3 regions of the Micromonospora sp. RTBAU3-60 genome follow, and region 2 is predicted to be linked to each of the others. Evidence: riboswitches for the same ligand, from Rfam matches in the RefSeq annotation. Region 2 holds a riboswitch; each other region holds the start of a gene.

Region 1 (9,630 bases), on a different contig from region 2:
GCAGCGCCAGGTCGGCCTCCACCTGGGCACCCGCCCCGAGAGCCCGCACCAGCAGGGCCCGCTGCGGGTGCGCGGCCGCCTCGGCCGGGCTGAGCCGGCCCTGGTCGACCAGCGACTGCACGTACGTGTGGTCCTGGGTCAGCCGGACCAGCTCGCCCCCGCGCAGCAGGTACGCCCGGCTGTCCCCGACGTGCACCAAGGCGAGCTGAGACCCGCGCCGCAGGATCGCGGTGAGGGTGGTGCCCGGCTGGTGCCCTTCGGTGGCGGACGCGCGTACCGTGCGGTCGGCCGCGGCCACCGCGTCGGCCAGCGTGGCGAGCAGCTCGGCGGCCGGTGCCGCGGAGAGCTCCAGCGGCCGGAGCGCGTCCACGGCGGCGGCACTGGCGGCGACCCCGCCCGGGCCGCGCATGCCGTCCGCCACGGCGAGCAGCGTCGGGCTGGCGTACGCGGTGTCCTCGTTGGAGTCCCGGACCGCGCCCGGCTCGCAGCGGACGGCGTACCGGAGGATGGGTTCGGACATGGTGGTGCCCCTCTCGGAGAGCTGGTCGACGAGGAGCGCGACGACGCGCCCGCGGGCCGCCGTGTCGGCGCTGACCCGGCGCCACCAGGCGTCGACGGCCTCGGCCGCCGAGTCGGGCGGCAGGCCGCAGACGGCCCGGATGTCCGCCAGCGGCATCCCGGCCCGCCGCAGCGCGGCGATCAGCCGGGCCCGGTCGAGCTGGCTCGGCGCGTAGTAGCGGTAGCCCGAGTGCGGGTCGACGGCGGTGGGCGGCAGCAGCCCCAGCTCGTCGTAGAGCCGCAGCGCCTTCGGCGTCAGGCGCGCCGCGCGGGCGAACGCCCCGATGGTCAGCAGCTCCACGGACGCATCCTCCTCGTGCCGGTCCCGGTGACCGGCACGGACCACGCTCGGGTTTCCCGCAGGGGCAAGGTCAAGGGATGAGCCTGGCCAGCATCCGCCCCGTGGTCACCCGCAGCCGCTCGGCGGTACGCCCGAAGTGCAGCTCCTCGGCCAGCGTCAGGAACGTCTCGATCTCGTACCGCTTCAGCACGCCGACCCCCATCGTTGAATCCTGGTCAACGATCGTAGCCCGATCGCGGCTTGGTCGACGGCGGCGTCCAGACCAGGGTGGACAGCGACCCCTTCGAGGAAAGGAACCCCATGGATGCCGTCACCGACTACCTGGCTGGCCTCGACATCCCGCTGCGCGAGACCGGCGAGAAACTCCGTAGCCTCATCGACTCCGTGCTGCCCGAGGCCACCGGCGCCATGTGGCACGGCCACCCGGTCTGGGGCCTCGGCGACCGACCGGGCAGGACGCCGGTCTGCCTGGTCAAGGCGTACTCGTCGTACCTCACCTTCGGGCTGTGGCGTGGGCAGGACGTGGCGGACGCCTCCGGCCGGCTCGCCCCGGGCGCGCGACGGATGGCCTCGGTCAAGCTCCGGACCGTCGACGAGATCGACCCGGACCTGTTCGCCGGCTGGCTCCGGCAGGCGTACGCCCTGGAGGCGCAGTGAGCGCGGTGCGGGTGACGGGCTTCGACCACCTGGTCCTCACCGTCGCGGACGTGGACCGGTCCCTCGACTTCTACTGCGGCACGCTCGGCCTGGCACCGGTACGCGTCGACCGCTGGCGGGACGGCGAGGTGCCCTTCCCCTCGGTACGCGTCAGTCCCGAGACGATCATCGACCTGGTACGCGGCGAGCCGACCGGGTCGAACGTCGACCACATCTGCCTGGTGGTGGCACCCGTGGACTGGCAAGCGGTCATCGACTCCGGGGCGTTCACCGTGCTGACCGGGCCGGTGCCCCGCTTCGGCGCCCGGGGCAGCGGCACCTCGATCTACGTACGCGACCCGGACGGCAACACTGTCGAGCTGCGCTCGTATCCGGAGTAACCACCGTTGCTAACGTGGCGCGATGCCTCAGCTCCAGCGACTCGACGCCCACCACGCCCCCGCGCTGCTCCGCTTCGAGCGGGAGAACCGGGCGTACTTCGCGCGGACCGTGCCGGACCGGGGTGACGACTACTTCGCGGAGTTCGCCGCCCGGCACGCGGCGCTGCTCGCGGAGCAGGCCACCGGCCGGTGCCACTTCCACGTTCTGGTCGACGACGACGGCGCTGTGCTGGGGCGGTTCAACCTAGTGGACGTCGCCGACGGCAGCGCCGAGTTGGGCTACCGGGTGGCCGAACGGGCGACCGGGCGGGGCGTGGCGCAGGACGGCGTCCGGCGGGTCTGCGAGCTGGCCCGCGACGGGTACGGGCTGCGCCAGCTGGTCGCGTCCGCCGCGCTGGAGAACCCGGCGTCGCTCGCGGTGCTCCGGCGCACCGGGTTCGTCCCGGTCGACGAGGTGCAGCTCGGCGGCAAGCCCGGTCTCCGGCACGTCCGCGACCTGAGCGCCGCAGATCAACCGTCGGGCGCCGCCGGCGCAAGAGGCGGTAGCAACGACTGAGGCCCCAGCCAGGAAACCTGTCCTGATCTGGGCCTCACGGTGGAGCGGGTGACGGGAATCGAACCCGCACTGTCAGCTTGGGAAGCTGATGTTCTGCCATTGAACTACACCCGCAGGCCGCACCACTGTACCTGAGGCCACCGCCCCCGTGCACCCAGGTACCCCCGCGGCGGCTCGACGTGTCGCGAGAGCGGCTGGAAATGATCTTGCAACACCCCTCCCCAGCCCCAGCAGGAAAAAGCTTCACGTCGCCAATGCATAGCCATTCTCAAATCTGTCAATCGGTTGTAGCGTCTCCCCAACGTTTCAGCCACGGCGTGACACACCCCGGTCGCGCCGCCAGAAAGAGGTGGGCCCATGGGACCTCGTCCCAACCTGCTGACCCGGCGTGCCGCCGGTGTCGCGTCGACGACCCTCGCGCTGCTGCTCAGCACCGCCGCGGTGGGTGTCGTCCCGGCCGCTTCGGCCTTCTCCGCCGCCCCCGCGGGCGGCTGTGTCGAGCCGGTCGACGTCCACTCGGACGCCCGGGTGAAGGCCGGCGCGCACGCCAAGCACGAGCCGAACGAGCTGACCGTTGCCCAGGTCCGTGAGCGCGAGGCGGACCTCGCCGCCGCCCTGGCCGAGCGGGCCCGGTCGCGCGCCGGCGCCGGAGCCACGCCCCTGGCGACCGTGACCATCCCGGTTGTGGTGCACGTCATCCAGCGGGACAGCACCCGGGCCGGTGGCAACATCCCGGACTCGATGATCACGCAGCAGATCAGCGTGCTCAACCAGGCGTACAGCGGTGGCACCGGCGGTGCCCCTACCGCCTTCAGCTTCCAGCTCCAGAAGATCAACCGGGTCACCAACCCGGCCTGGTACCCCATCATCTCGGGCTCCACCGCCGAGCGCCAGATGAAGACCTCGCTGCGCGAGGGCGGCAAGAACACCCTGAACATGTACCTGGGTGAGCTGAGCGACGGCCTGCTCGGCTGGGCGACCTTCCCGAAGCGCAAGCTCGACAGCATGGACGGCGTGGTCGTGCTGAGCGAGTCGCTGCCGGGCGGCACCGCCACCAACTACAACCAGGGCGACACCGGCACCCACGAGATCGGCCACTGGCTGAACCTCTACCACACCTTCCAGGGCGGCTGCTCGGGCTCGGGCGACAGCGTCGACGACACCCCGGCCGAGGCCTCGCCGGCGTACCAGTGCCCGACCGGTCGGGACACCTGCACGGCGTCGGGCCTGGACCCGATCACCAACTTCATGGATTACACCTACGACTCCTGCATGCACCAGTTCACCTCTGGTCAGGCGAGCCGGATGCTGACCGCGTGGAACGCCTACCGCGCGGCGTAACCGCCGAGCACAGCGAACCGGTGCCGGTCCCGTCCTCGGACGGGGCCGGCACCGGCGTCTACGCGGTCAGGCGGCCGGGCGGCGGGTGTCGAAGCCGTGCCGGCCGCGCCGGCCCTCGGGCATGGTCGAGGTATGCCGCGCTGGAGCGGTCGCCTGCGGGTCGAGCCAGACCCGCACCTGCGGCCGGCCCCCGCCGAGGTGGGCCGCCTGGTCGCGCCGGGTCAGCATCGCCACCTCGACGGTGAACTCGAACAGCCGCCAGTCGACGTGCGGCGCGGCCCGGCCGATCCCGGCCAGCCGGGCCACGGTCGCCGGGTCGGTCACCGGGCGGGCCCGGCCGGCGACGTACGCCTCGTCGTCGCTCTCCTCCGGCGGGAAGGAGTGCAGCGCGTAGCGGCCATCGCGTTCGAGGTCGCGGCGCTTGGGCGAGTCGATGACGAAGCAGTAGAGCCCCTCGTCGGTGATGACCGGGGAGACCGGGTGGACCCGGGGGCCGCCGTCGGCGCGGACCGTGGCGAGGTAGCCGAAACCCGGCCCGTACTGCTGCAGGAGAAGGCGGATCTCGTCGGCGAGTCGGGGCTCGTCGGCGGCGAATTCGGACCAGGAAGCCATGCGGACATTCTATCGAACACGTGTACGAAGATGTAGTCCGACACGCAGGTCACCCGTTCCGGTCGCTATGGTGTTCCGATGCTGCTCTCCGACCGCGACCTGGTCTCCGAGATCAAGGCGGGCACCCTCGCGCTGGAGCCCTTCGAGCCCACGCTGGTGCAGCCTTCCAGCATCGACGTACGCCTGGACCGGCTCTTCCGGGTCTTCAACAACCACCTCTACACGCACATCGACCCGTCCGTGCAGCAGGACGACCTGACCTCGATGGTGGAGGTGCCGGAGGGGGAGCCGTTCGTGCTGCACCCGGGCGAGTTCGTGCTCGCCTCGACGCTCGAGGTGATCTCGCTGGGCGACCAGCTCGCCGGCCGGCTCGAGGGCAAGTCGAGCCTGGGCCGGCTCGGGCTGCTCACCCACTCCACCGCCGGCTTCATCGACCCGGGCTTCTCCGGGCACGTCACGCTGGAACTCTCCAACGTGGCCAATCTGCCCATCACGCTCTGGCCGGGCATGAAGATCGGCCAGCTCTGCATCTTCCGGCTCTCGTCGCCGGCCGAGCACCCGTACGGCTCGGCGGTCTACGGCTCGCGCTACCAGGGGCAGCGCGGGCCGACCCCGAGCCGGTCCTGGCAGAACTGGCGGGTCTGGCCGACCCGCTGAGCACGCCGCAGGGGCCCCCGCGGCGCGGGAGCCCCTGCGGACCGGTCAGCCCGGGCGGCCGTAACTGTTGATCTGGCCGTCGTCGACGCGTTTCATGGTGATCGGCTTGCCGGACTGGGAGGCGTGCACCACCCAGCCGCCACCGACGTACATGGCGACGTGGTGCAGGTCGCTGTAGTAGAAGACGAGGTCACCGGGGCGTAGCTCGCTGCGGCTCACCCGCCGGGTGACATCGTGCTGCTCGCGGGCGTTGTGCGGCAGGGAGACCCCGGCCTTGGCCCAGGCCGCCATGGTGAGTCCGGAGCAGTCGTAGTGGTCCGGGCCGGCGGCACCCCAGACATAGATCTTGCCGATCTGGGCGCAGGCGAACTTCACCGCGACACCGGCCGGGCCGCCCGGGTAGCCGGCGGGGCAGGGCGCGGGGCGCAACGGCCCGCCGCCACCATTGCCGTAGACCTTGAGGCGGAGCTTCTGAAGCCGGGCGATCTCGGCGTCGATCTGCTTCTTCTGCGCCGCGAGCTGGGCTTCGGTACGGGTGAGCTGGGCGACCATCTCGTCCAGCGGCTTCTTCTTCGCGGCGAGTTGGTCGCGCAGTTCGGCGACGGCTTGCACCTCCTGCCGCTGGTGGTGCGCGAAGCGGTCGAGCAGTTCGAGGCCGTTGACCACCTCGCTCGGCGACCGGCTGCCCAGCAGGGCGTTGACGGTGGAGAGGTTGTTGCCCTTGTACGCGTCGGCGGCCAGCCCGCCGACCTGCCCGAGGGCGGCGTCGACCCGGGCCTCCAGCGGCGCGATCTGCTTGGCCAGCGCGTCGGCCTGCTTGCGCCGGGCAGCGAGCTTCTCGCGGGTGGAGTTGACCTGTTCGATGATCGGTTCGAGCTTGTTCCAGTCCTGGTCGATCTGGCGCTCGATCTCCGCGACCGACGGTTCGGCGTGGGCCGCCGTGGCGCCGCCGGTCAGGACGACGGCGGTGCCGACCAGGGCGGCGAGGGCGGTGGTGAAGCGGGACCAGCGTGAACGCGGCGCAGCCGCCGACCGGTCGACCGACCGGACCGACGGTGGCCGCGGGGCATGGTATGCCACCGGGCTCCGTACTCCTTCTTCCTGACCGCCTACCGGGTTAGCTGACGGGTTCGGGCGGGAAGGGAGGCGCCCTACCGCAGTGGCTGCGGATTCACCCCAGGTACCTGGGTCCCCGGCTCGCCCGGAGGCGACTCGGCGGTGTCCGACCGTCACCACCCGGGTTGGACGGTGAACCTACCGGTCGACGACTGACCAGACTAGGGACCGTTGTTATCGTTCCGCAACCCGTTGGGCCGTGACACTCCGTACCGGATTCGCGAACAAGCGGGGCATGAAGGTTTTCTACGGACAACATCTCAATTCGGAAAGGTATTGACCACAGGGCATCGGCGGAGTGAGGGTGGGGGCGCAGTCACCCCCATCCCTATCTGGAGGTTCAATGCACCTCTCAGCACTGCCACCGCGCAGACGGATACTGCTGGCCGCCGCCGTCGCGGCGGCCACCGCTCTCGCGACCAGCGGTCCCACCGCGGCGGCACCCCTCACCGCCGGGACCACCGACAGCGCAGACCGCCAGCAGCAGTACGCCACCGCGGCGGCGGAGTACGGCGTGCCGCAGAGCGTCCTGCTGGGCGTCTCCTACCTGGAGTCCCGCTGGGACACCCACACCGGCCAGCCCAGCACCAGCGGCGGCTACGGCCCGATGCACCTCACCGACGCCGAGCAGGTCGCCTCGACCCCGTCCAGCGCACACGTGGACGAGAACGAGGACCCCCGCGGCGACGAGTCCCGCCCGCTCACCGTCGACCTGAGCGCCGCGGCTGCGCCGTCCGGGGACGCCCTGCCCCAGGCTTCGCTGCAGACCATGGACGCTGCCGCCGACCTCACCGGCGAGTCGAAGGAGACGCTGCGCACCGACGCGGCCGCCAACATCCGGGGCGGCGCGGCGCTGCTGGCCTCGTACCAGAAGGAACTGGGTGGGCCGGTCGGCGCCGGCAGCGACCCGGCGGCCTGGTACGGCGCGGTGGCCCGGTATTCCGGCGCGGACACCGAGGACGCCGCGGCGGCCTTCGCCGACGAGGTGTACGACCAGCTGAGCCAGGGCGCCAGCCGGACCACCGACGACGGCCAGCGGGTGACCCTCGCCGCCACCGCGGTGACGCCGGACGAGTCCGGGCTGCACAAGCTCGGGCTGCGCCGCGCCGAGCGGCCGGACGGGATCGAGTGCCCGGTCCGCCTCGCCTGCGAGTGGATCCCCGCGCCGTACGGCGAATACACGATCCCCGAGACGAACATCGTGGACTACGGCAACTACGACATCGGCAACCGGCCGGCGCAGCAGAAGATCGAGTACATCATCATCCACGACACCGAGGGCTACTTCGGCCCCAGCGTGCGGCTCGTCCAGGATGTGACCTACCTCGGCTGGCACTACACGCTGCGCTCGGTGGACGGATACGTGGCCCAGCACATCAAGGCCAAGGACGTCGGCTGGCAGGCCGGAAACTGGTACGTCAACGCCAAGTCCATCGGCATCGAGCACGAGGGCTTCGCCGGCCACGGCACCTGGTACACCGAGGCGATGTACCGGACCTCGGCCAAGCTGGTTCGCCACCTGGCGCTGCGGTTCCAGATCCCGCTGGACCGGCAGCACATCCTCGGTCACGACAACGTCCCTGGCACCACCGCCGGGACCGTCGCCGGCATGCACTGGGACCCAGGCCCCTACTGGGACTGGTCGCACTACTTCGACCTGATGAAGGCGCCGTTCCAGTCGACCGGCACCCCGCACACCGGCCTGGTCACCATCGACCCGGACTTCGCGTCGAACAAGCCGGCCTTCTACGCCTGCAACCAGCAGCCGCCGGGGGTGCCGAAGCCGGTGCCGCCGGCCGAGCCCTGCCCGCTGCGCGGCTCGTCCTCGGTCATCCTGCGCACCGGCCCGAGCCTGGACGCGCCGCTGGTCAACGACAAGGGGCTGCGCCCGAACGGTACGCCGAACACCATGCACATCAAGGATCACGGTGCCCGCGCCTCGGCCGGTCAGACGTACGCCCTCGCGGACATCCAGGGCGACTGGACCGCGATCTGGTACCTCGGCCAGAAGGCCTGGTTCTACAACCCGGCCTCGGCACCGACGGCGAAGTGGGCGCAGGGCTTCGTGGTGACCCCCAAGCCGGGCAAGACCACCATCCCGGTGTACGGGCGGGCCTACCCGGAGAAGGATGCCTACCCGGCCACCATCCCGTACCAGGGCATCTCGCCGCTGCAGTACACCTTCCCGGCGGGCCAGCGGTACGCGCTCGGCGGCACCCTGCCGGGCGAGTACTACCGGGCGGTCTCGTTCGACGGCTCCGCGCCGGGCGACCGGACCGTGGTCCGCGGTGAGAACCAGTACGTGCAGATCCAGTTCGGCCACCGGGTGATGTACGCGAACCTGGACGACGTGCAGATCCTGCCGGCGTCGGTCGGCTCGCCCAGCTGACCCGAACGAAGCGAAGGCCCCGGTCCGCCTGGACCGGGGCCTTCTTCGTGCGGTACGGGAGGATCAGGTGACGCGCCGGAAGCCGGCGACCGGCATGTAGCTGATCTTGGTCACCTGGACCGGTTTGCCGGTCCGTGGCGCGTGCACCATCAGGCCGTTGCCGAGATACAGGCCGACATGGTGCAGGTCGCTGTAGAAGAAGACCAGGTCACCGGGGCGCGCGTCGCTGCGGGACACGGCTCTGCCCTCGTTCCACTGCGCTCCGGTGAAGTGGGTCAGGGAGATGCCCGCGGCCTTGTAGGCGTACTGGGTGAGGCCGGAGCAGTCGAAGGCGTTCGGGCCGACGGCACCCCACACGTACGGGTCGCCGACCTGGGCGCAAGCCGTCTTGATCGCGGTCCGCGCGGCGCTGCTCACCACGCCGTTGATGGTCGGGCATCCCGCGACCATCACCGTGGTTTTCGGCATCAGCGCGGTCAGCCGCTTGATCTCGCTGTCGATCTGCTTCTTCTTCGCCGCCAGCTCGTCGCTCTGCTTCTGCTGGGTGGCGATCAGCTCGTCCAGCTTCCGCTTCTGCCGGTCGTACTTGTCCCGGACAGCGAGCACACTGGCGACCTGCTTCTTCTGCTCCGCGGCCAGGTGGTCGAGGATGACGAGCTGCTCACCGAGGACGCCCGGCTTGGTGCTCGTCAGCAGGGCGCCGATCTCCTGCGAGGGGCCGCGCATGTAGTAGCGGGCCGCCATGTCGCCCACCTGGTTCATCGCCAGGTCCGACTCCAGCTCCAGCGGCACCATCTTCTTCTCGAGGTCGTCCGACTTCTTCTTGTTGACCCTGAGCTGGGCGCGGACCTTGTTGTAGCTCTCGATGGTGGGCTCGAGCTGTTCCCACTGCTTGTCGATCTGCGCCTCGATCTCGTCCACCGACGGCGCCGCGTGCGCCGGAGCCGCCAGCAGCCCGGCGCCGACCGCGACGGCCGCGACCACGGTGAGGAGACGGCGTACGACCCGGCGCGCCCCGACCGGTGGGGCGGGCGGCTGGCTCGGGACGTGACGATGAGGGGGC
Region 2 (9,630 bases):
GTACGAGGCGCTGCTCTTCCTGCCCTCGCACGCCCCGCTCGACCTGTTCTCCCCGCAGGGCCGTCGCGGCGTGCAGCTCTATGTCAAGCGCGTCTTCATCATGGACGACTGCGATGCGCTGATGCCCAACTACCTGCGCTTCGTCAAGGGCGTGGTGGACGCGCACGACCTGTCGCTGAACATCTCCCGGGAGATCCTCCAGCAGGACCGGCAGATCCGCGCCGTGCGCCGCCGCCTGGTCAAGAAGGTCCTCGCCACCCTCAAGGAGATGTCGGCGGAGACCTACCGCACCTTCTGGAGTGAGTTCGGCGCGGTGGTCAAGGAGGGGCTGCTCGAGGACCCGGACAACACCGAGGCGCTGCTGGACCTGGTCCGGGCCGCCAGCACCCACGACCCGGCCGAGCTGACCACCCTGCGCGACTACGTGGAGCGGATGAAGGACGGCCAGACCGAGATCTACTACGCCACCGGCGAGAACCGGGCCACCATCGAGAACTCGCCGCACCTGGAGGCGTTCCGCGCCAAGGGCTTCGAGGTGCTGATCCTCACCGACCCGGTCGACGAGGTGTGGGTCGAGCGCGTCGGCCAGTACGACGGGAAGACCCTGCGCTCGGTCGCCAAGGGGCAGGTCGACCTGGAGACCGACGAGGAGAAGGAGAAGGCCGAGGCCGAGCGGCAGGAGTACGCCGACCTGCTCAGCTGGATGAGCGGCGCGCTGACCGACAGCGTCAAGGAGGTCCGGCTCTCCTCGCGGCTGACCACCTCGCCGGCCTGCGTGGTCGGCGACGCGCACGACATGACGCCGACGCTGGAGAAGATGTACCGGGCGATGGGCCAGGAGGTGCCCCGGGTCAAGCGGATCCTGGAGCTCAACCCGACCCACCCGCTGGTCACCGGGCTGCGCAAGGCCCACGAGCAGGGCGGCGACCAGACCGCCCTCACCGAGACCGCCGAGCTGCTGTACGGGATGGCGCTGCTCGCCGAGGGCGGGGAGCTGGCCGACCCGGCCCGGTTCACCCGCATCCTCGCCGACCGGCTGGCCCGTACGCTGTAGCGCCCGCCGCCTCCGTCGGCCGCGGCAGCCCCGTCGCGGCCGACGGAGACCACCGCCGTCGCTACTGGGTGGCTGCGGTGAGGGCCGCGGCGAGTGCCGCCGCCCGGTCCTTGCCGATCGCGGCCACGATGGCGGCGGCGGCATCGGCCGGGGCCTGCCCGCCAAGTGCCTGCACGGTCGCCGCGGCGATCGCGGCGGCGGTCGGGGCGGCATGGGTGGTCTGGTAGAGGTCGTTGAGCACGTTCAGCGTCGACATGCCCGCGGGGATGCCGCCACCGATGTACTGCCAGGGCAGCGCGCGCATCTTCGCGGCGACAGCCGGGTCGGACAGGATCGCGGAGAATTCGGCGGGGGTCATGGTGTCGTCCTTCGTCAACAGGGCCCGCAGGTGGGCGAGCGTGCCACGGTATGCGTTGCAGTCGGTCTGTCCGGACGCGCCGGGGCAGGCGACGTTCGACCCGTACTGCCAGATCGACGGGGTCACCCCGCCGTACGCGGCCCAGCCCGGGCCGCCGTCCCCACCACCTTGCGCGTAGACGGCAGCGGGCGCGCCGGTGGGGTTGCTGCCGTAGTCGCTGGCGACCAGGGGTGCGTTGAGCGGCCGGAGGTCGGGCCGGCCGAGGTTCCCGTCCCAGTTCCACTTCGGCAGGTAGATCGCCAGCACCCGCTGGTCGACGGCGTGCCAGCGGTCCACGAACCGGCGTACGTCGTCGAAGCGCGGCCACAGTCCGTTGGCGACCAGCTCCGGGTAGCGCTCGACGTCGAGCATCGCCCACACCGCCCCGATCCCGTCGAGGGTGCTCCGCAGGTAGTCGACCTGCCGGTTGGTGCTGGCCTGATCGCCCCGGATCAGGTTGTGGTAGCCGCCGATCACGTCGAAGCCGGCGCTGGCCGCACCGTGCGCCATCTCGCTGACGTGGGGGCTGGGCGGGTGATAGCCCTGCGGATCGCCGTAGGTGGCCCGCAGGCACAGGACCGGGGAGGTGGCCCGGCGGACGGCCCCCCAGTCGAACTCGCCCTTCACCCGGTCCCAGTCGTGGTAGGACAGGTCGACATAGATCGTGACCATTGCCATCACCTCTGCCGCCCACCGTAGCTCGGCCCATCTGACCTGCGCTAACGCGAAAATTGGTCAGTGGTTGGGATGGCCGACGGCCCCGTGGCGGCGGCCGCCGGCGGTCAGATCTGGCCGGCGTAGAAGCCGTGGCGGGCCAGTGGCTCGACGATGTTCTGCTCCTCGTACGACAGGTGCGACAGCAGGGTGTCGGTGAGGATGTCCACCGCCTTCTGGACCTCGGTGAAGTCGCCCGGGTTGCGGATCAGGTCGACCAGGGCCCGGTCCACGCCCTCCACGACATCGTGGATCACCACGTGCTCCGCCTCCAGCCGGTCCAGCACCGGGCCCAGCCCGGGGTCGGACCGCCGCAGGTGCGGGAAGATCGAGTTGTCCTCCAGCCCGTGGTGCTGGGTGACCACCGTGCAGTACGCGGCGCAGTACGCCCCTAGCGTCCAGTTGTTCTGCCGCATGGTCATCTGGTTGAGCACGGCCCGGGCGGCACCGGCCGAGACCACCCCCCGCTTGACCTGTTCCAGCAGGTCGCGCACCTGTGCCAACTCCTGGCGCAGGTGGTCGTGCACGTCGACGAGGTGCGCGCCGACGGCCTGCCCGTGCGGGGTGTAGACGTGCCCGGCCGGCGCCCGCGGGGCGACCGGGCGGGTGGACTCGTCCCACAGCTGGTGGTCGGTCAGCCGTACCCCGGGATCGGGGGTGGGGGTGACCGTGAGCGTGGTCGACCCGCCGGCCTCGATCGCCTCGCGTTGTTCCGCCACCGCGCTGGCCCGGGTGCCCGGCTCGGCGCGCTCCGCGGCGACCAGCTCGCGCAGCGCGGGCGCCACCTCCCGGGCGAAGAGCTGGATGGCGGTGGGGTCGTCGGCGCCCAGGATGAAGGTGGAGATGCCGTGGTCCAGCGCCAGTCCGGCCAGCTCCTCCACCCACTGCTCCGGTGGCCCGGCGAGGAAGTCGGTGGAGGAGCGGGTGAACCGGCCATTGATGTTCAGCAGCCGGCGGACCGACCGGGGGTCCCGCCCGGCGGCCTCGGCGCCCTCGTCGATCAGCGTGTTCAGCCCCGGCAGCTCGGCCGACCCCTTGGGCAGGTACGACAGCGACGGCAGCCAGCCGTCCGCCGCCCGCCCCACCAGCCGCAGCATCCGGGGCTTGTACGCGCCGACCCAGATCTCCACCGGGTGGGCCGGCGCCGGTCCCCGCTTCGCCCCGACCACCCGGTAGTACGCGCCGTCGACCCGGACCATGTCCCGCCGCCCGGCGTCCCAGACCTCGCGGATCACCCGGATCGCCTCGTCCAGGGCGTCCACAGCCTCGCCGGGGCTGAGCCGCCGACCGCCGACCGCCTCGATCGCCTCCCAGAACGCCCCCGCGCCGAGACCCAGCTCGACCCGGCCGCCGGTGAGCAGGTCCAGGCTGGCCACGCTGCGCGCCAGCACCACCGGCTGGCGCAGGGGCAGGTTGAGCACGTTGCCGGCCAACCGGATCCGGCTGGTCGCCGCGGCCAGGTAGGACATCAGCGTCCAGGTGTCCAGGAAGCCCGGCTGGTAGGGGTGGTCCTGGAACGTGACCAGGTCCAGGTTGACCTGCTCGCAGAGCTTGGCCAGCGACACCACCTGCGCGAACTGGCCGGCGGTGGGGGTGAGGAAGCCGCCGAAGGCCAGCTCGTGTCCGTAGTCAGTCATGTATCTCCGCCTGCGTGCGCCCCGGGCCCGGCGACCGTGCCGGACCTCGCCACCGTAGTCGGTGCCGGGGCGGCGCGCGCCCGCTCCGGCAACCGCGAGGACTTTTCGCGCAGGGTGACGAACGCAGTGGTGTCGATCAATGTCCCGCTGGCCTAGGGTTCTGGTGAACGGCCTTCACGTTCCTTCGAAAGGAGCGACCCGTGATCCGCCACCGCCCCCTCGGCCTCGCCCTCCTCGTCGTCGCGGTCACCGCCGTGGCCGCGCCCGCCCCGGCCGCTGCCGCCGGCTACCCGTACCAGGACCCCACGCTGCCGGTCACCACCCGCGTCGCCGATCTGCTCTCCCGGATGACCCTGGACGAGAAGATCGGCCAGATGACCCAGGCCGAGCGCGGCTCGGTCACGGCGAGCGACCTCACCACCTACCGGCTCGGTTCGGTCCTCTCCGGTGGCGGCTCCGCGCCGACGCCGAACACCGCCACCGCCTGGGCGGACATGTACGACGGCTTCCAGCGGGCCGCCCTCGCCACCCCGCTCGCCATTCCGATGATCTACGGCGTCGACGCCGTGCACGGGCACAACAACGTGTACGGGGCGACGATCTTCCCGCACAACATCGGCCTCGGCGCCAGCCGCGACCCGGCCCTGGTGCAGCAGATCGGCCAGGCCGTGGCCGAGGAGGTCGCCGGCACCGGCGTCGACTGGGACTTCGCGCCCTGCCTCTGCGTCGCCCGCAACGACCGCTGGGGCCGCACCTACGAGTCCTTCGGTGAGACCCCCGACCTGCCGTCGAGCATGTCCACCCTGGTCACCGGCCTGCAGGGTGACACCCTCGGCGGGCCCACCTCGGTGCTCGCCACCGCCAAGCACTATGTCGGCGACGGCGGCACCACCGGCGGCGACGACCAGGGGAACACCCAGCTCAGCGAGGCCGAACTACGGGCCGTCCACCTGCCCCCGTTCCAGGCGGCGGTGCAGCGTGGCGTCGGCGCGGTGATGATCTCCTACAGCAGTTGGAACGGCGTGAAGCTGCACGGCAACCAGTACCTGATCACCACTGTCCTCAAGGGAGAGCTGGGCTTCTCCGGCTTCGTCGTCTCCGACTGGAACGGCATCGACCAGATCGACGGCAGCGCCGGCTTCACCGCCGCCGAGGTCACCACGGCGATCAACGCCGGCATCGACATGGTCATGGTCCCGACCGCCTGGAAGACGTTCATCAGCACCCTCCGCGCCGAGGTGCAGAACGGGCACGTGCCGATGAGCCGGATCGACGACGCCAACCGGCGGATCCTCACCAAGAAGTTCGAGCTGGGCCTCTTCGAGCGGCCGTACACGGATCGGAGTTGGACCCCGACGGTCGGCAGCGCGGCGCACCGGGCGCTCGCCCGGCAGGCCGTCCGCGAGTCCCAGGTGCTGCTGAAGAACTCCGCCGGGATCCTGCCGCTGGCCCGGGACAACAACAAGATCTTCGTGGCCGGCAAGAACGCCGACAACATCGGCAACCAGAGCGGTGGCTGGACCATCTCCTGGCAGGGCTCGTCGGGCAACATCACCCCCGGCACCAGCATCCTCCAGGGCATCCGCGCCGCCGTCGGTCCGACCACGACGGTCACCTACAACCAGCGCGGCACCGGCATCAACAGCAGCTACCGCGCCGCGATCGCCGTGGTCGGCGAGACACCGTACGCCGAGGGCCAGGGCGACCGGACCGGTGCCATGAGCCTGGACCGGGACGACCTGCGCACCATCGCGACCCTGCGCAACGCCAGCGTACCCGTGATCGTGGTGCTGGTCTCCGGCCGGCCGCTGGACGTCGCCGGCGAGCTGCCGAACTGGGCCGCGCTGCTCGCCTCCTGGCTGCCCGGCACCGAGGGCGCCGGCGTCGCCGACGTCCTCTTCGGCGGGTACGCGCCGACCGGAAAACTGCCGATGACCTGGATGAACTCCGTTGACCAGCAGCCCATCAACGCCGGTGACGGGCAGGTTCCGCTTTTCCCGCAGGGCTTCGGCCTGACCTACTGACGGCCGCTTGTAAGGCACCTGTGGACGTCGCGCAACTCGTACGGTGCGGCCTTCGCCCGGCTGGGTGAAGAACTTCACAAGAAGTGGGCGATCGTCCGAATCCGTCCCTAACGTCGACTGCGTTCGCGATCGCGGACACCACGGGCCGGCAACGCCTAATCCCGCCGCCGGCCCGTCGGTCACTGGACCTCAGGCGGGAGCGGGGGACCCACATGTTCCTCGGTGCTCGACACCTCGGGGTGAAGCCGCCCTTCCGGCGGCCGGGCTCCTCGGCCCGAACCCGACAGCTCACCTCGTCGGCGTGGAGGAAACCAACATGGCAACTGAATACGTCGCACGCCACCGGCGGGCCACGCAGCGTCGCGTCGCCGTCGGGGCGCTCGTCGTCGGTGCCGCCACCGGCGCCGCCGCCATCCTCGGGCCGGCCGCGCCGGCCAGCGCGTCCAGCGTGAACTGGGACGCCATCGCCCAGTGCGAGTCCGGCGGCAACTGGCACATCAACACCGGCAACGGTTACTACGGCGGCCTCCAGTTCTCGAAGAGCACCTGGAACGGCTACGGCGGCCAGAAGTACGCCAGCCGCGCCGACCTGGCCAGCCGCAGCGAGCAGATCGCCGTCGCCGAGAAGGTCCTCGACGGACAGGGCATCGGCGCCTGGCCGGTCTGCGGCAAGAAGGGCGGCTCCACCAGGCACTACTCCACCAAGGACGCCGGCTCCCCGAAGCCGCACAAGAAGGTGACGAAGAAGGGGCCGTCCCGCAGCGACCAGCCGGCCACCCGCAGCCACCGGCGTACCGCGCCGGCGTCGGGCGGCGCGACCTACACCGTCCAGCCGGGTGACTCGCTGTCGCTGATCACGGAGGCGAAGCACCTCGCCGGCGGCTGGCAGGCGCTCTACGAGCGCAACAAGCGCGTGGTCGGCGACAACCCGGGTCTGATCTTCCCGGGCCAGCAGCTACGCCTGCGCTGACCCGCGTTCCGCGCTGATACCCGGAAGGAGTGGCCGTCCCGCCCGGATGGCCGCTCCCTCCGGGTTCCGGGCTCTGGGTGCTCGCGGTGCCCGGGTCGGGGCGGTTGCTATCGTCGCGGTGCTCCGGAAAGACGTGAAGAAGGCGCGGATATGACCAACGACTCGTTCTCCGCGGCGGCGAGCCTCGACGAGCTGCTCACCAGGACGCAGCAGGCGCTGTCGGCCATGCGCTCGCGGGCGGCCGAGCACCCCGACGGCGACCCGGGCGAGCTGCTCCGCGCCGAGGGTACGGCGGCCGACGGCCGGGTCCGGGCCCGGGTCGTCCAGGGCGGCCGGCTGGAGTCCGTCACGGTGGACCCGGCACTGGCCGGGGAGGGGTTGGCGGCGGTCTGCGGGCACGTCGTGGTGGCCGTCAACGCCGCCCTCGCCGAGCTCGACGCCCAGGTCAGCGCCTCGGCCCAGGCCGACGTCGACGCTCTGGCCGCGCGGCTCGGCGGGCTCGAGGAGCAGCCGGTGCGACAGGTGGAGCTGTTCAGCCGGGCGGTGGACGACGTGCTGGCCCGGCTCAACCGCGGCGGTGACGCCCGGGCGGGTCGCCCGGGCTGAGCGCCGCCCGCCGTCGGACCCGGACGGCACAATCCCGGCATGGAGCAGCCACGGAGCGGCCAGCCGTCGGGAGGACGACGGCCGGCCGCTCCGGTTGTGCTCAGGAGAGGTTGACCGCGGTGTCGTCGATGACGAAGGAGGTCTGCAGGGAGACGTCCTCCACACCGGTGAACGAGATGGTGGCGGTGGTCCCGGCCAGCGACGAGACGTCGAAGGACTTCTGGACGTAGCCGGCGGCCTTGTTGAGGTTGGAGTAGGTGGCCAGGGTGGTGCTGCCCGCCTTCACGGTCAGCTTGTCGTAGGCGGTGGTGGTCGTCGACTCCGCGCTGTCGATGTGCAGCCAGAAGGTGAGGGTCGCCCGGCAACCGGACGGGATCGTCACCGACTGGGACAGGGTGTCGGTGTGGGTGGTGCCGTAGCCGTCCAGCCACGCCTTCCACGAGCCGCTGTGCGCGGCCTGGCCGGTGGAGCTGGTGATGACCCCGGAGGAGGCGCTCCAGCTCACGTTGCCGGACTCGAAGCCGGGGTTGGCCAGCTTCTGGCCGGAGCAGGAGCCGGTCGGCGGCGGGGTGGTGCTGCCCGAGCAGGTCGGGTCACCGGACAGCGCCGGCACGCTGACCGCGTCCCAGGCGGCCTTGACGGTGTTGAACTCGGTGCAGCCGGTGCTGCCGTAGAGGTTCTTGGCCGCCTGCAGCGTCCAGGTGCGGTACTTCAGGTACGACGACGACGAGGTCTTCATCAGCATCGCGTTGTACATGATCTTGATGGCCTTCTGGATGCCGAGGCCCGTGACCGAGCTGCCGTTGCAGGTCGGGCTGGACGGCTGGCCGTTGGTCGGGCTGCTGCCCATGGCCAGCAGATAGAACCAGTGGTTGCCTGGGCCGGCCGCGGCGTGCACCTCGGTGCTCGGGATGCTGCTGGAGTAGCAGTTCGGGTCGCCGAGGGCCGACGGGTTGTACATGTTGCGGATCGGGCCGCTGCCCACCAGGTTGACCTTCTCGCCGACCAGGAAGTCGGGGGCGTCGTAGGTGGAGGGCTCGTTGGCGAACCACTCGGTGGCCGCGCCGAAGGTGTCGGCGACGAACTCCTGGGTGCCCGAGCCGGAGATGCCGCCCGGGGTGTGGTCGTCGATGCCGTGGCCGATCTCGTGGGCCACCACGTCCAGCGAGCCGATCCACTGGCCCGAGGTGTTCTTGCCGATCTGCACCTGGGTGCCGTCGTAGTAGGCGTTCTGGTCGTTCAGGCCCACCCGGATCGGCCAGTAGCCACCGTTGCCGTCGGCGCCGTTACGGCCCAGCCACTGCGAGAGCATCTTGTGCTCGGTCTGGGCGCCGTAGAGCGCGTCGACGCAGCCGGTCTCCTTGTTGGTGGCGGTGCCGTTGCCCCAGGCGTCGTCCGAGCCGGTGAACGTCGTGTTGGTGGCGGCGTCCTGACAGCTCAGGTTGGTGACGGTCGGGTCCTTCATGGAGTACGTGCTGCCCGACAGCGTGGTGTTGAGCGTGAGCGGGCTCGGGCCGTTCCACGCGCCGGTGCCGGTGCCGTGCACGACGTGCTCCTGCGTACGCAGCACCCTGCCGGTCAGGGCGTCGACGTCGACGGTGAGCCGGCTGGGGCCCTCGGCGCCGGTGCCGCGGACCGTGGTCTCCCAGGCCAGCGCCGGCGTGGCGTCCAGGGTGAAGACGACGAGCCGGGTGCCCTCGACGGCGCTGACCGTCTTGAGCTGGGCTCGGGCCGTCTTCTCCGCCGCCGTCGAGGCGAGCTTCGGCGTGGTGGACAGGCTGCCGATGGCGCGCTGCTGCGCGACGGAGGCGTACTTCAGGTTGCCGAGCGAGTCGGTGGCCAGCACGAAGTCGCCACCGGTCACCGGAAGGCCCTTGTAGGTGCGCTCGTAGGGCACGTACTGGGTGCCCTCGGAGCTGATGACCGGCTTCTGCACGAACGCCTCGTCGGAGCTGGCGTGCAGGTAGCCGGGCCGGCTGGCGACCAGCGCGCTGGCCGAGTTCGCGGCGAGCGTACGGGCCTGGGCGGGGTCGGGAGCGGGACTGGACGGCGCGGCCTGCACGGCCGCGGCGGTGCCGGCGGCGATCAGGCCGGCCGCGGCCGCGCCGGAGAGCGCGGCGAGGCGGGGTGAGAGCTTCACGGGGGTACGCTCCTGTTCCTGGGCGCGCAGCATGGAGCCCGGTGGGGACACGCGGCGCGACATGGTGATGAGGCGGGACGACGGTCGG
Region 3 (9,630 bases), on a different contig from region 2:
CATGGTGAGCCAGGGCCCACCCTCCGACGCGGACGGTGGCACACGTCACAGGGGACGGACGCCGGTCAGGCGCGGCACTCCCGAGCGAGCCGCTGCGGGATCGCCACGAAGCTGGAACTCAGCCACTTGACCGGGGCCGACGACCTCGCCCCGGCGTCGATCCGCCGCGCGGCGTCGGTGACCAGCGCCTTGATCTCCGGGTCCTGCGCCCGGGCGGCCTGCCGGCGTACGTCGGTGGCCAGGTCGGCGAGGCTCGCCTTGACCTGGTCGTTGAGCTGCTCCGGGGTGAGGTCGCGACGGGTTGCCGCGGCGGAGTCGGTGGCGATCTGCCTGCTCTTGGCGATGATGAGCTTGTCGACCTCGGCGCAGACCGCGGCGGTGTTCGCGGCGGTCACCGGCGACGGCGACGCGGTGACGGTCGGGGCCGGTGCGGTGGCGGTCGGCGTGCCCACCCAGTTGCCGGCCGGCGCTCCGGTGTCCTCCTCGGCGGACGGCTGGCAGGCCGTGGCGAGGGCCGTCATGATCACCAGGGCGGCGGCGCGGATCGCGGCGGTACCGGACATGGCTCTTCCCGTACGGTCGTCGGCCGTCGGTGACGGCCCGTGGTCAACCGGGGCTCCGATCCTGGGCCGCCGCCCGCGCCCCGGCCAGATCGAGCGGCGACGGAGTCGAGTGTGCCAAGGATCCGGCGCGACCGCCGGACGCGCGGTCCGCGGGCAGCACGCCGGGCCGGCGATCGGCCGGCCCGGCGAGCAAGGCGCCGGGCCGCCGGTCCCGGGCGGGCCGGGACCGGCGGCGGGTGCGGAGGTCAGCCGACCGGCCGGAAGCGCCGCAGCCGGAGGCTGTTCGCCACCACGAACACCGACGAGAAGGCCATCGCCGCGCCCGCGATCATCGGGTTGAGCAGGCCGGCGGCGGCCAGCGGCAGGGCGGCCACGTTGTAGGCGAACGCCCAGAACAGGTTGCCCTTGATGATGCCGAGGGTGCGCCGGGAGAGCCGGATGGCGTCCACGGCGGCCATCAGGTCACCCCGGACCAGGGTCAGGTCGGATGCCTCGATCGCCACGTCGGTGCCGGTGCCCATGGCCAGCCCGAGGTCGGCCTGGGCCAGCGCGGCGGCGTCGTTGACGCCGTCCCCGACCATGGCCACCGTCCGCCCCTCGGCCTGGAGCCGCTGCACCACGTCGACCTTGTCGGCCGGCAGCACCTCGGCGATCACCTGGTCGATGCCGACCTCGGCGGCCACCGCCCGCGCGACCGTGGTGTTGTCGCCGGTGAGCAGCACCGGGGTGAGCCCGAGGTCGCGTAGCCGGGCGACCGCCGCCGCGCTGGTCGGCTTCACCACGTCGGCCACCGCGAGCGCTCCCCGGGCCCGGCCGTCCCAACCGGCCAGCACCGCCGTCCGGCCGGCGGCCTCCGCGTCGGTCGCCGCCCGCAGGACCGCCTCGGGTACGTCGAGACCGCGCTCCCGCAGCAGCCGGAGCCGCCCGACGACCACGTCCCGGCCGTCGACCGAACCGGTCACGCCGAGCCCTTCGACGTTGGCGAAGCCGGTCACCGGCGGCACCGGTCCGGCCTCGGCCGCGCCGTCGGCGATCGCCCGGGCGATCGGGTGCTCGGAGGCCGCCTCCAGCGCGCCGGCCAGCCGGAGCAGCTCGTCGGCGTCCTGGCCGGCGGCCGGCAGCACGTCGACCAGGGTCATCTTCCCGGTGGTGACGGTGCCGGTCTTGTCCAGCACCACCGTGTCGACCTGGCGGGTGGACTCCAGCACCTCGGGGCCCTTGATCAGGATGCCGAGCTGGGCGCCCCGCCCGGTGCCGACCAGCAGCGCGGTCGGGGTGGCCAGGCCGAGGGCGCACGGGCAGGCGATGATCAGCACGGCCACCGCGGCGGTGAACGCGGCCGTCGTCCCTGACCCGGTGCCGAGCCACCAGCCCAGCGTGCCGACGGCCAGGGCGATCACGATCGGCACGAAGACCCCGGAGATCCGGTCGGCGAGCCGCTGCACGGCCGCCTTGCCGGTCTGCGCCTGCTCCACCAGCTTCGCCATCTGGGCGAGCTGGGTGTCCCCGCCGATGCGGGTGGCCCGGACGACCAGCCGGCCGCCGGCGTTGACGGTGGCGCCGACGACGGTGGCGCCCGGCCCGACCTCGACCGGGACGGACTCTCCGGTGAGCATGCTGGCGTCGACCGCCGAGGTGCCCTCCTCGACGAGGCCGTCGGTGGCGATCTTCTCGCCGGGCCGGACCACGAACCGGTCCCCGACCGCGAGCTGGTCCACCGGGATCCGGATCTCCCGGTCGCCGCGGAGCACCGCGACGTCCTTGGCACCCAGCTCCAGCAGGGCGCGCAGGGCGGCGCCGGCGGTCCGCTTGGACCGGGCCTCGAAGTAGCGGCCGGCGAGGATGAAGGCGGTCACCCCGGCCGCCGCCTCCAGGTAGATGTTGCCGGCCCCGTCGCCGCGGGTGATGTCGAAGCGGAATGGGTGGGTCATCCCGGGCATCCCGGCGTCGCCCAGGAAGAGCGCCCAGAGCGACCAGCCGAACGCGGCGAGGGTGCCGAGCGACACCAGGGTGTCCATGGTCGCGGCGCCGTGCCGCAGGTTGATCCAGGCGGCCCGGTGGAACGGTAGCCCGCCGTAGACCACGACCGGGGCGGCCAGGGTCAGCGACAGCCACTGCCAGTAGGTGAACTGCCAGGCCGGCACCATGGCGAGCAGGATCACCGGCACGGCCAGCGCGACCGAGACCCACAGCCGGGTACGCAGCCCGCGCAGCTCGTCCACGGGCTCGGCGGTCGCCCCGGCCGCGGCCTGGGCGGGCGGCGGCGGCACGGCGGCGGTGTAGCCGGTCTTCTCCACCGTGGCGATCAGGTCGTCCGGGGTCACGTCGTCGGCATACCGGACGGTGGCCTTCTCGGTGGCGTAGTTGACCGTGGCCTCGACGCCGTCCATCCGGTTGAGCTTCTTCTCGATCCGGGCGGCGCAGGAGGCGCAGGTCATGCCGCCGATCGCGAGTTCGATCTGGTTCGGCGCGACCGGTAGGGACTTGGCGGTCGATGTCATCGCGGCACCTCCGGTCAATTGTGCCCGTGGCCCGGGGTGCCGTGGCCGGCCTCCGGGGTCGGTGTGGTGGTCGGGGCCGGCGCGCTGGTCGCCGGGGTGCCCGAGTCGCCGGCCACGACGGTGAATTCCGCGGTGTGCACCGCGTCGCCGTGCCGGAAGTCCAGGTAGAGGCGGTACGTGCCGGCCGGGGGCACCTCGGCGGCGAACCTGATCTGTGGCCCGGCCGGGGTCCGCCCGTCGCCGGGCGCGCCCTCCGGGTGCACGTGCAGGTACGCCAGGTCGCCCTGCCGCAGCGCCACCAGGTGCCCGTACGCCCCGAGGTAGGGCTGGAGGTCGGTGACGGGCTGCCCGTCCCGGCTCACGCTCAGGGTGAGCGGGCTGGTGCGGCCGGGCTGCGGGGTGCCGCTCAGGGTGACGGTGTAGCCGTCGACGGTGGTGCTGGCGGCGGGTGCCGGCAGCGGCCGGTCGGCCAGCGTGCCGGGGACCGTGACGTCGACCCCGAGCGTCAACGGCGCGCCGCCGGTCGGGGTGAAGTCGGCGAACGCCCGCCAGACGCCGGGGCCGGCGAGCGGCGAGGCCACCCGCCAGGTGCCGTCGGCGGCCAACTCCGGGTGGACGTGCCGGAAGCCGGAGAGGTCACGCCGGGCGACGATCAGGTGCATGCGCTTGTCGTGCGCCACGTCGTAGCGGGTGACCGGCCGGCCGTCGGGGCCGGTGATCCGGAAGGCGAACTCGCCGGCGGGGGCGGTCACCGGTTGCAGGGTGTAGCCGCGGTCGGAGACGAGCAGCCCGCCGGGCAGGTGGTCGGTGGCAGCGGCCCCGTGGCCCGCGTCACCGTGACCTCCGTCACCGTGGTCGGCATCGGTGGCGTCGTGCCGGGTCGCGGCGGCCGGGGTGACGGGGCCGGCCAGGTGGCCGACCCCGTACGCCGTGCCGAACACCGCCGCGAGGCCGAGGGCGAAGCCGCTCAGCTTCGTCGTCGTGTTCATGGGGTACCTCGGTTCCTTCGGGTCCGGGGACCCGTCACGCCCCGACGAGGTCGTAACCGGCCTCGTCCACGGCGGCGCGAACGGTGTCCAGGTCCAACGGACTCTCACTGGTGACGGTGACCTGGCCGGAGGCCAGGTCGACCTGGACGTCGGTGACGCCCCCGATCGCGCTCACCTCGGTGCTGACCGAGTTGACGCAGTGCCCGCAGGTCATGCCCTGCACCTGGTACGTCGTGGTGACCATCGCAACTCCCCTCTCGCCGCCCCATCCTATACCCCTCGGGGGTATTTGAAGGAGAGACGGCTACCACTCTCCTGTTACCGCTACCCCGTGGGGGTATCAGCCAACGAAGAGGACCGTACCATACCCCCAAGGGGTACGCTATCCTGGATGGCATGACCGCACCGACGACCCCGACCCGGGGCTACACCGCCAGCAAGGACCAGCTCCTCGCGCGGCTCCGCCGTATCGAGGGCCAGGTTCGCGGCATCGAGAAGATGGTCGAGGACGACCGCTACTGCATCGACGTGCTGACCCAGATCTCCGCCATCCAGGCCGCCCTGGACAAGGTCGGTCTCGGCCTGCTCGACGGGCACGCCCGGCACTGCATGCACGAGGGCGCCGCCGAGGGCCGCGCCGACGAGATGGCCACCGAGATGATGGCCGCCGTCGGCCGGCTGATGAAGCGCGGCTGATCGGCCCGGTCGGGGGTCCGGGCCCGATGGTCCGGACCCCCGCGCCCTGCCGGCTTCAGAGCCGGTCGAGCAGCTTCCGCATGGTGTCGATCTCGGCCTGCTGGGTGTCGGCGATCCGCTGGGCGAGCGCCCTGGCGTCCGGGTTGGCGCCCCGGCCCAGCTCCTCCCGCGCCATGGTGATCGCGCCCTCGTGGTGGGCGATCATCATGGTCAGGAACTGCCGGTCGAAGTCGACCCCGGACGACGCCTTGAGCTTCGCCAGGTCGGCGTCGGACATCATCCCGGGCATCCCGTGGTCCATCCCCGGCATGCCGTGACCGGCTCCCGGCGGGGGCGCCGGCCGGCCCCAGGCAGCCAGCCAGTCGGTCATGGTGGCGATCTCCGGCCCCTGGGCCGCCTTGATCTGCGCGGCCAGCTTCTGCACCTCGGGGTCGGCAGCCCGGCCGTCCGCCAGTTCCGCCATCTCCACGGCCTGCCGGTGGTGCGGGATCATCATCTGGGCGAACATCACGTCCGCGTCGCCGAACGAGGCTCCGGCGGAGGGCGACCCGCTGGCCGTCCCGCCGGGCATGGCGTGGTCGGTCCCGGCGGTCGAGTGGTCGCCGCCGCAGGCGGCCAGAGCGAGCGCCGCGGCGACGGTCGCGCCGGCCAGGGCGGCCCGACGCGCGAGGGTACGAGTGGACATGGCAAAGCCTTTCGGTGTCGGAACGTACGCAGCGGACGGCGGACGCGGGGCACCGGTCTTCCGGTCCACCCGCGCCGGGGCGTCCTATCTGCGCAGCACCGACACCGTCGTCAGGCGCAGCCCGTATGGCCGGGGCGGCGGGGCACGCGGTCCCGGGGCGGGACGGAGCGGCCGACTCGCGGTCGGCCCGCCGGCCCCGGACCGGGCCCGCAGCAGCAGGGCGACCAGCAGCGTGACGGCGAACGCGCCGAGCACCGCCAGACAGATGCTCCAGCCGGACCGGTCGCCGCCCAGGTCGCCCAGCGGGAGCGCCCGGGCGCGGGCGTCCACCAGCGGGAGCACCTGGGCGCTGCCGTCCGCCGGCGGGAGCATCCGGGCGTGGCTGCAGTCGTCGCCCGGGCAGTCGCCGGTCGTGGCGACCATCACAGCCGGCGGGGCGCCGTGGCCACCCACCGCGTGACCGGTCGGGCCCCCGCCGGCGTGCGCGCCGTGGCCGAGGGTGTGCATGGCGGCCAGCCCGACCAGGGTGCCGAGCAGCAGCAGGAGCCGGACCCACGGTCCGGTCGTCACCGCTGTCGCCGTTCGCACGGCAACCACGCTAGTGGGCGCCGCGGAGCGGGCCGGGCGGAACCAGGGAGATCGCACATCGGCTGCGGCGGCCTCCCGGCCTGGCTAACATTCCCGGCGACGACCGGTCTCCGCTCGCTCGCCGGCGCCAGCGCCGGCCCGGTGAGCCGGCCAGCCCGGTGACACGTATCCAGCCGTGACTCGTTCGGAGACTCGCCATGGGCGCCGACCACACCCGTCCCGCTCCGCCCGCCCCGCCCCGGGTGCGACGGATCCTGGTCGCCACGGTGGTGCCGCTGTTCCTGGCGACCGTGGTCGCCGCGCTGGTGCTCTGGCCGCGGGACAGCCGGGAGCCGGCGGGCGACGCGAACCTGCCGCGCTACCACGGCACCGTGACCCGGGTGGTCACCGAGCCGTGCCCGCCGACGCCGGAGGAGGGCGCCGGCGGGCCCACGGGTCCCTGCGGGACCGCGACGGTCGCCGCCGAGCAGGGCCCGGACGCCGGCCGGCAGATCGAGGCACCCCTCCCGGCCGGCCCCGGCTCGCCACGGGTCGAGGTCGGCGACAAGGTCATCCTCGTCGAGCTGATGGACCCGGCCGATCCGACGGCCAAGAGCTACAACATCGCCGAGCACCAGCGCGGTACACCGCTGGTCGGGCTGGCCGTGCTCTTCGCCGTCGCCATCGTGGCGTTCGGGCGCTGGCGCGGGCTGGCCGCGCTGGGCGGCCTGGTGGCGAGCTTCGCCGTGCTGCTCGGCTTCGTGCTGCCCGGGATCGGCGCCGGCCAGCCGCCGCTGCTGGTGGCGATCGTCGGCGCCGCGCTGATCATGTTCGTGGTGCTCTACCTGACCCACGGGATCACCGCCGAGACCTCGGTGGCGGTGCTCGGCACCCTGGGCAGCCTGGTGCTGACCGGTCTCCTCGGCACCCTGGCCACCGCGGCCACCCACCTGACCGGCTACGGCAGCGAGGACGCCACCACGCTGTCGATGTTCCAGCAGGACGTCGACCTGCACGGGTTGCTCCTGGCCGGCATCATCATCGGCTCGCTCGGCGTGCTGGACGACGTCACGGTCACGCAGGCGGCCACGGTCACCGAGCTGGCGAACGCGAACCCCGGGCTGTCCCGGATGCAGCTCTACCGGGCGGCCACCCGGGTGGGCCGCGCCCACATCGCCTCCACGGTCAACACCATCGTGCTGGCGTACGCGGGCGCGTCGCTGCCACTGCTGCTCCTGCTGGTCGCCGACTCGCGACCGGTGATCGAGATCCTAACCAGCGAGTTCATGGCCCAGGAGATCGTCCGTAGCGCGGTGGCCACGCTCGGCCTGATCGCCGCCGTACCGCTGACCACCGGTCTGGCGGCGGTGGTCCGCACCGCCGGGCGGGCCGGCGCCGCGACGGACCCCGAGCCTCGCCCGCCGGCGTCCCGGCCGCCGGCCGAACGGCACGACGCGCTGGAGGCGCTCGGCGGAGCGGCCGCCGGACGGTCCGGACCGGAGAGGAGCACCGAGGCCACATGGTGACACTCCGGAGCGTGACCGTCCGACTCAAACGCGACCCTGGTCACGCAGGGCGACGACGAAAACGTGCGGTTGGTCGGCTTCGGGACGTAGCTCCGCAGCCGGGACGTCGGGTAACCTCACTGCCGGTCACCGCCGAAGGCGCGCACCGGCGCCTGCGGTGCCACCGCCCAATCGCCCCACGGCGAACCGGGGAACCAGGTACCTGGGGTGAATCCGCGCAGGCGGTAGGGGCCACTTCCGTCCCGAACCCGTCAGCTAACCCGGTCGGCGGTCGACGGAAGGGAACACTGTTGACGGCACCCCTGCGCCGCTGGTTGACACCCGTGGCGGCCGTGCTCGCCGCGTTCGCCATCGTCGCCGGGCCCACCCCGGCGCTGGCCGCACCCAACACCCCCACCCCCTCGGGGCACGAGGAGGACAACGATCCGCCGCTCATCACCGAGGTCATCGACGCGGCCAACCGCGGCTACCTGCAAGCCAAGGCGAAGCTGGACAAGTCGAAGCAGCGCCAGCTCCAACTGGGCCTCGAGATCCGGGCGGCGCAGGCCGACCTGGACGCGCTGCGGCCACAGGTGACCGAGATCGCCGCGCAGTCCTACCGGACCGGCCGGATGGGCGCGATGGCCATGCTGCTGGAGAGCAACGCACCCGACTCGTTTGTCCGGCGGGCCTCCGCCCTCGACGAGCTGAACCTGATGAACGCGCAGAAGCTCGCCGCGGTCAACGCCGCGAAGAATCGCGCCGAGCAGGCCAAGATCGCGCTCGACGCGGAGGTCCGCGAGCAGCAGAAGCAGACCAACGCGATGAAGCGCGAGAAGGCCGAGGCGGAGAAGGCGCTGGCGCTGGTCGGCGGGCGCGGGTTCACCGGTGGCCTGGTCTCGGCCACCTCCCCGGTCGCCCGCATCGGTCCCGGCCGGACCGCCGACGGGGGCTGGCTGCCCGAATCACGCAGCGTGAAGGACCCGACCACCTCGGGCTACATCACCCCGCGCACGCTGCACATGTACAAGGAGGTCAAGCGGGCCGGCTTCGACCGTTTCGTGGGCTGTTACCGCCCGGGCGGGCCCTGGGAGCACCCCAAGGGCCGGGCCTGCGACTGGTCCCTGCAGCGCAGCGGCTTCTCCCCCTGGCACAACAACGACATGCGAAGGTACGGCAACGACCTCGCCGCCTTCGTGATCCGCAACGCCGACCGGCTCGGCGTCTACTACGTGATCTGGAACCGGCAGATCTGGTTCCCGGCGACCGGGTGGAAGTCCTACAGCGGGCCCTCCAACCACACGGACCACGTACACGTGTCGATGCTGTAGCTGCCGTACCGCTCCGAGGGGGCCGTTCCGCGACCAGCGGGGCGGCCCCTCGTCGTCAACTAGGGCTCAACCGGCGACGGCGGTGGGCGGCGGAGCCGCGGGCGCGGCCGGGACCGGCAACGTCACGCCCGCCTTCACCTCGGCCACCGTCCGCACCTCGCCCGCGCTGAGCCGGTACGACATGCCGACTACCCCGCACCGTCCGGCCGCCACCCGCTCGGCGAGCACGGCGGACCGGGCCAGCATCGCCTCCACCGTCCGCGCGATGTGGATGTCGACGATGTCGTCGAGGTCCTCGACGCCCTGCCGGGCGGCCCGGGCCAGGCTGGGCACGACCGCGTCCACCAGCGCGCCGAGGTGGCCGGCGGGGGGCGTGCCGGTGGCGACCACCTCGCGGGCGGCCTGCACCGCGCCGCACGAGTCGTGGCCGAGCACCACCACCAGCGGGGTGCCCAGCACGGCGACCGCGTACTCGACGCTGCCGAGCACCTCGGGGCCGACGGTGTGGCCGGCGGTCCGCACCACGAACAGGTCACCCAGGCCGCGGTCGAAGATGATCTCGGCGGCGAGCCGCGAATCGGCGCAGCCCACGATCACCGCGAACGGGTGCTGGCCGTCGGCGACGGCGGCACGGTGCTCGGCGTCCTGGTTCGGATGACGAGGCGCTCCGGTGACGAAGCGACGGTTACCAGCGGACAGCTCGGCGAGCGCCTGCTCGGGAGTGGTCGGCGTCAATGCAGTCACCTCGGTCTCGCGCAAAATGGCCTGGTCAACCCGGCCGGCGGCAGAGGCG

Evidence for each region. A riboswitch is a leader RNA that binds a small molecule or an ion and turns the genes downstream of it on or off. The one in region 2 is predicted to bind cyclic di-AMP.
Region 1: it holds a riboswitch for cyclic di-AMP, as region 2 does, so the genes downstream of both, ACY34I_RS03440 (C40 family peptidase) here and ACY34I_RS01255 (transglycosylase family protein) in region 2, are expected to answer to the same signal.
Region 3: it holds a riboswitch for cyclic di-AMP, as region 2 does, so the genes downstream of both, ACY34I_RS05895 (coiled-coil domain-containing protein) here and ACY34I_RS01255 (transglycosylase family protein) in region 2, are expected to answer to the same signal.

Annotation. Positions count from the first base shown of each region.
Region 1 covers NZ_JBUEGB010000002.1:277,272-286,901, reverse strand. The annotation lists gene ACY34I_RS03485 (MerR family transcriptional regulator) at 1-859, opposite strand, end outside; partial or broken gene ACY34I_RS03480 (LysR family transcriptional regulator) at 951-1,049, opposite strand; gene ACY34I_RS03475 (DUF1801 domain-containing protein) at 1,160-1,516, shown strand; gene ACY34I_RS03470 (VOC family protein) at 1,513-1,896, shown strand; gene ACY34I_RS03465 (GNAT family N-acetyltransferase) at 1,919-2,452, shown strand; tRNA gene ACY34I_RS03460 (tRNA-Gly) at 2,493-2,566, opposite strand; gene ACY34I_RS03455 (zinc metalloprotease) at 2,810-3,793, shown strand; gene ACY34I_RS03450 (pyridoxamine 5'-phosphate oxidase family protein) at 3,860-4,405, opposite strand; gene dcd (dCTP deaminase) at 4,484-5,062, shown strand; gene ACY34I_RS03440 (C40 family peptidase) at 5,108-6,142, opposite strand; cyclic di-AMP (ydaO/yuaA leader) riboswitch at 6,155-6,290, opposite strand; gene ACY34I_RS03435 (N-acetylmuramoyl-L-alanine amidase) at 6,522-8,567, shown strand; gene ACY34I_RS03430 (NlpC/P60 family protein) at 8,631-9,630, opposite strand, start outside.
Region 2 covers NZ_JBUEGB010000001.1:321,657-331,286, reverse strand. The annotation lists gene htpG (molecular chaperone HtpG) at 1-1,054, shown strand, start outside; gene ACY34I_RS01270 (glycoside hydrolase family 25 domain-containing protein) at 1,116-2,123, opposite strand; gene ACY34I_RS01265 (LLM class flavin-dependent oxidoreductase) at 2,234-3,802, opposite strand; gene ACY34I_RS01260 (glycoside hydrolase family 3 protein) at 4,003-5,826, shown strand; cyclic di-AMP (ydaO/yuaA leader) riboswitch at 5,997-6,143, shown strand; gene ACY34I_RS01255 (transglycosylase family protein) at 6,143-6,796, shown strand; gene ACY34I_RS01250 (YbaB/EbfC family nucleoid-associated protein) at 6,947-7,402, shown strand; gene ACY34I_RS01245 (M4 family metallopeptidase) at 7,503-9,542, opposite strand.
Region 3 covers NZ_JBUEGB010000004.1:115,131-124,760, reverse strand. The annotation lists gene ACY34I_RS05935 (hypothetical protein) at 66-563, opposite strand; gene ACY34I_RS05930 (heavy metal translocating P-type ATPase) at 809-3,064, opposite strand; gene ACY34I_RS05925 (hypothetical protein) at 3,079-4,053, opposite strand; gene ACY34I_RS05920 (heavy-metal-associated domain-containing protein) at 4,088-4,297, opposite strand; gene ACY34I_RS05915 (metal-sensitive transcriptional regulator) at 4,450-4,749, shown strand; gene ACY34I_RS05910 (DUF305 domain-containing protein) at 4,805-5,434, opposite strand; gene ACY34I_RS05905 (hypothetical protein) at 5,519-6,022, opposite strand; gene ACY34I_RS05900 (YibE/F family protein) at 6,220-7,527, shown strand; cyclic di-AMP (ydaO/yuaA leader) riboswitch at 7,682-7,812, shown strand; gene ACY34I_RS05895 (coiled-coil domain-containing protein) at 7,818-8,837, shown strand; gene ACY34I_RS05890 (carbonic anhydrase) at 8,904-9,572, opposite strand.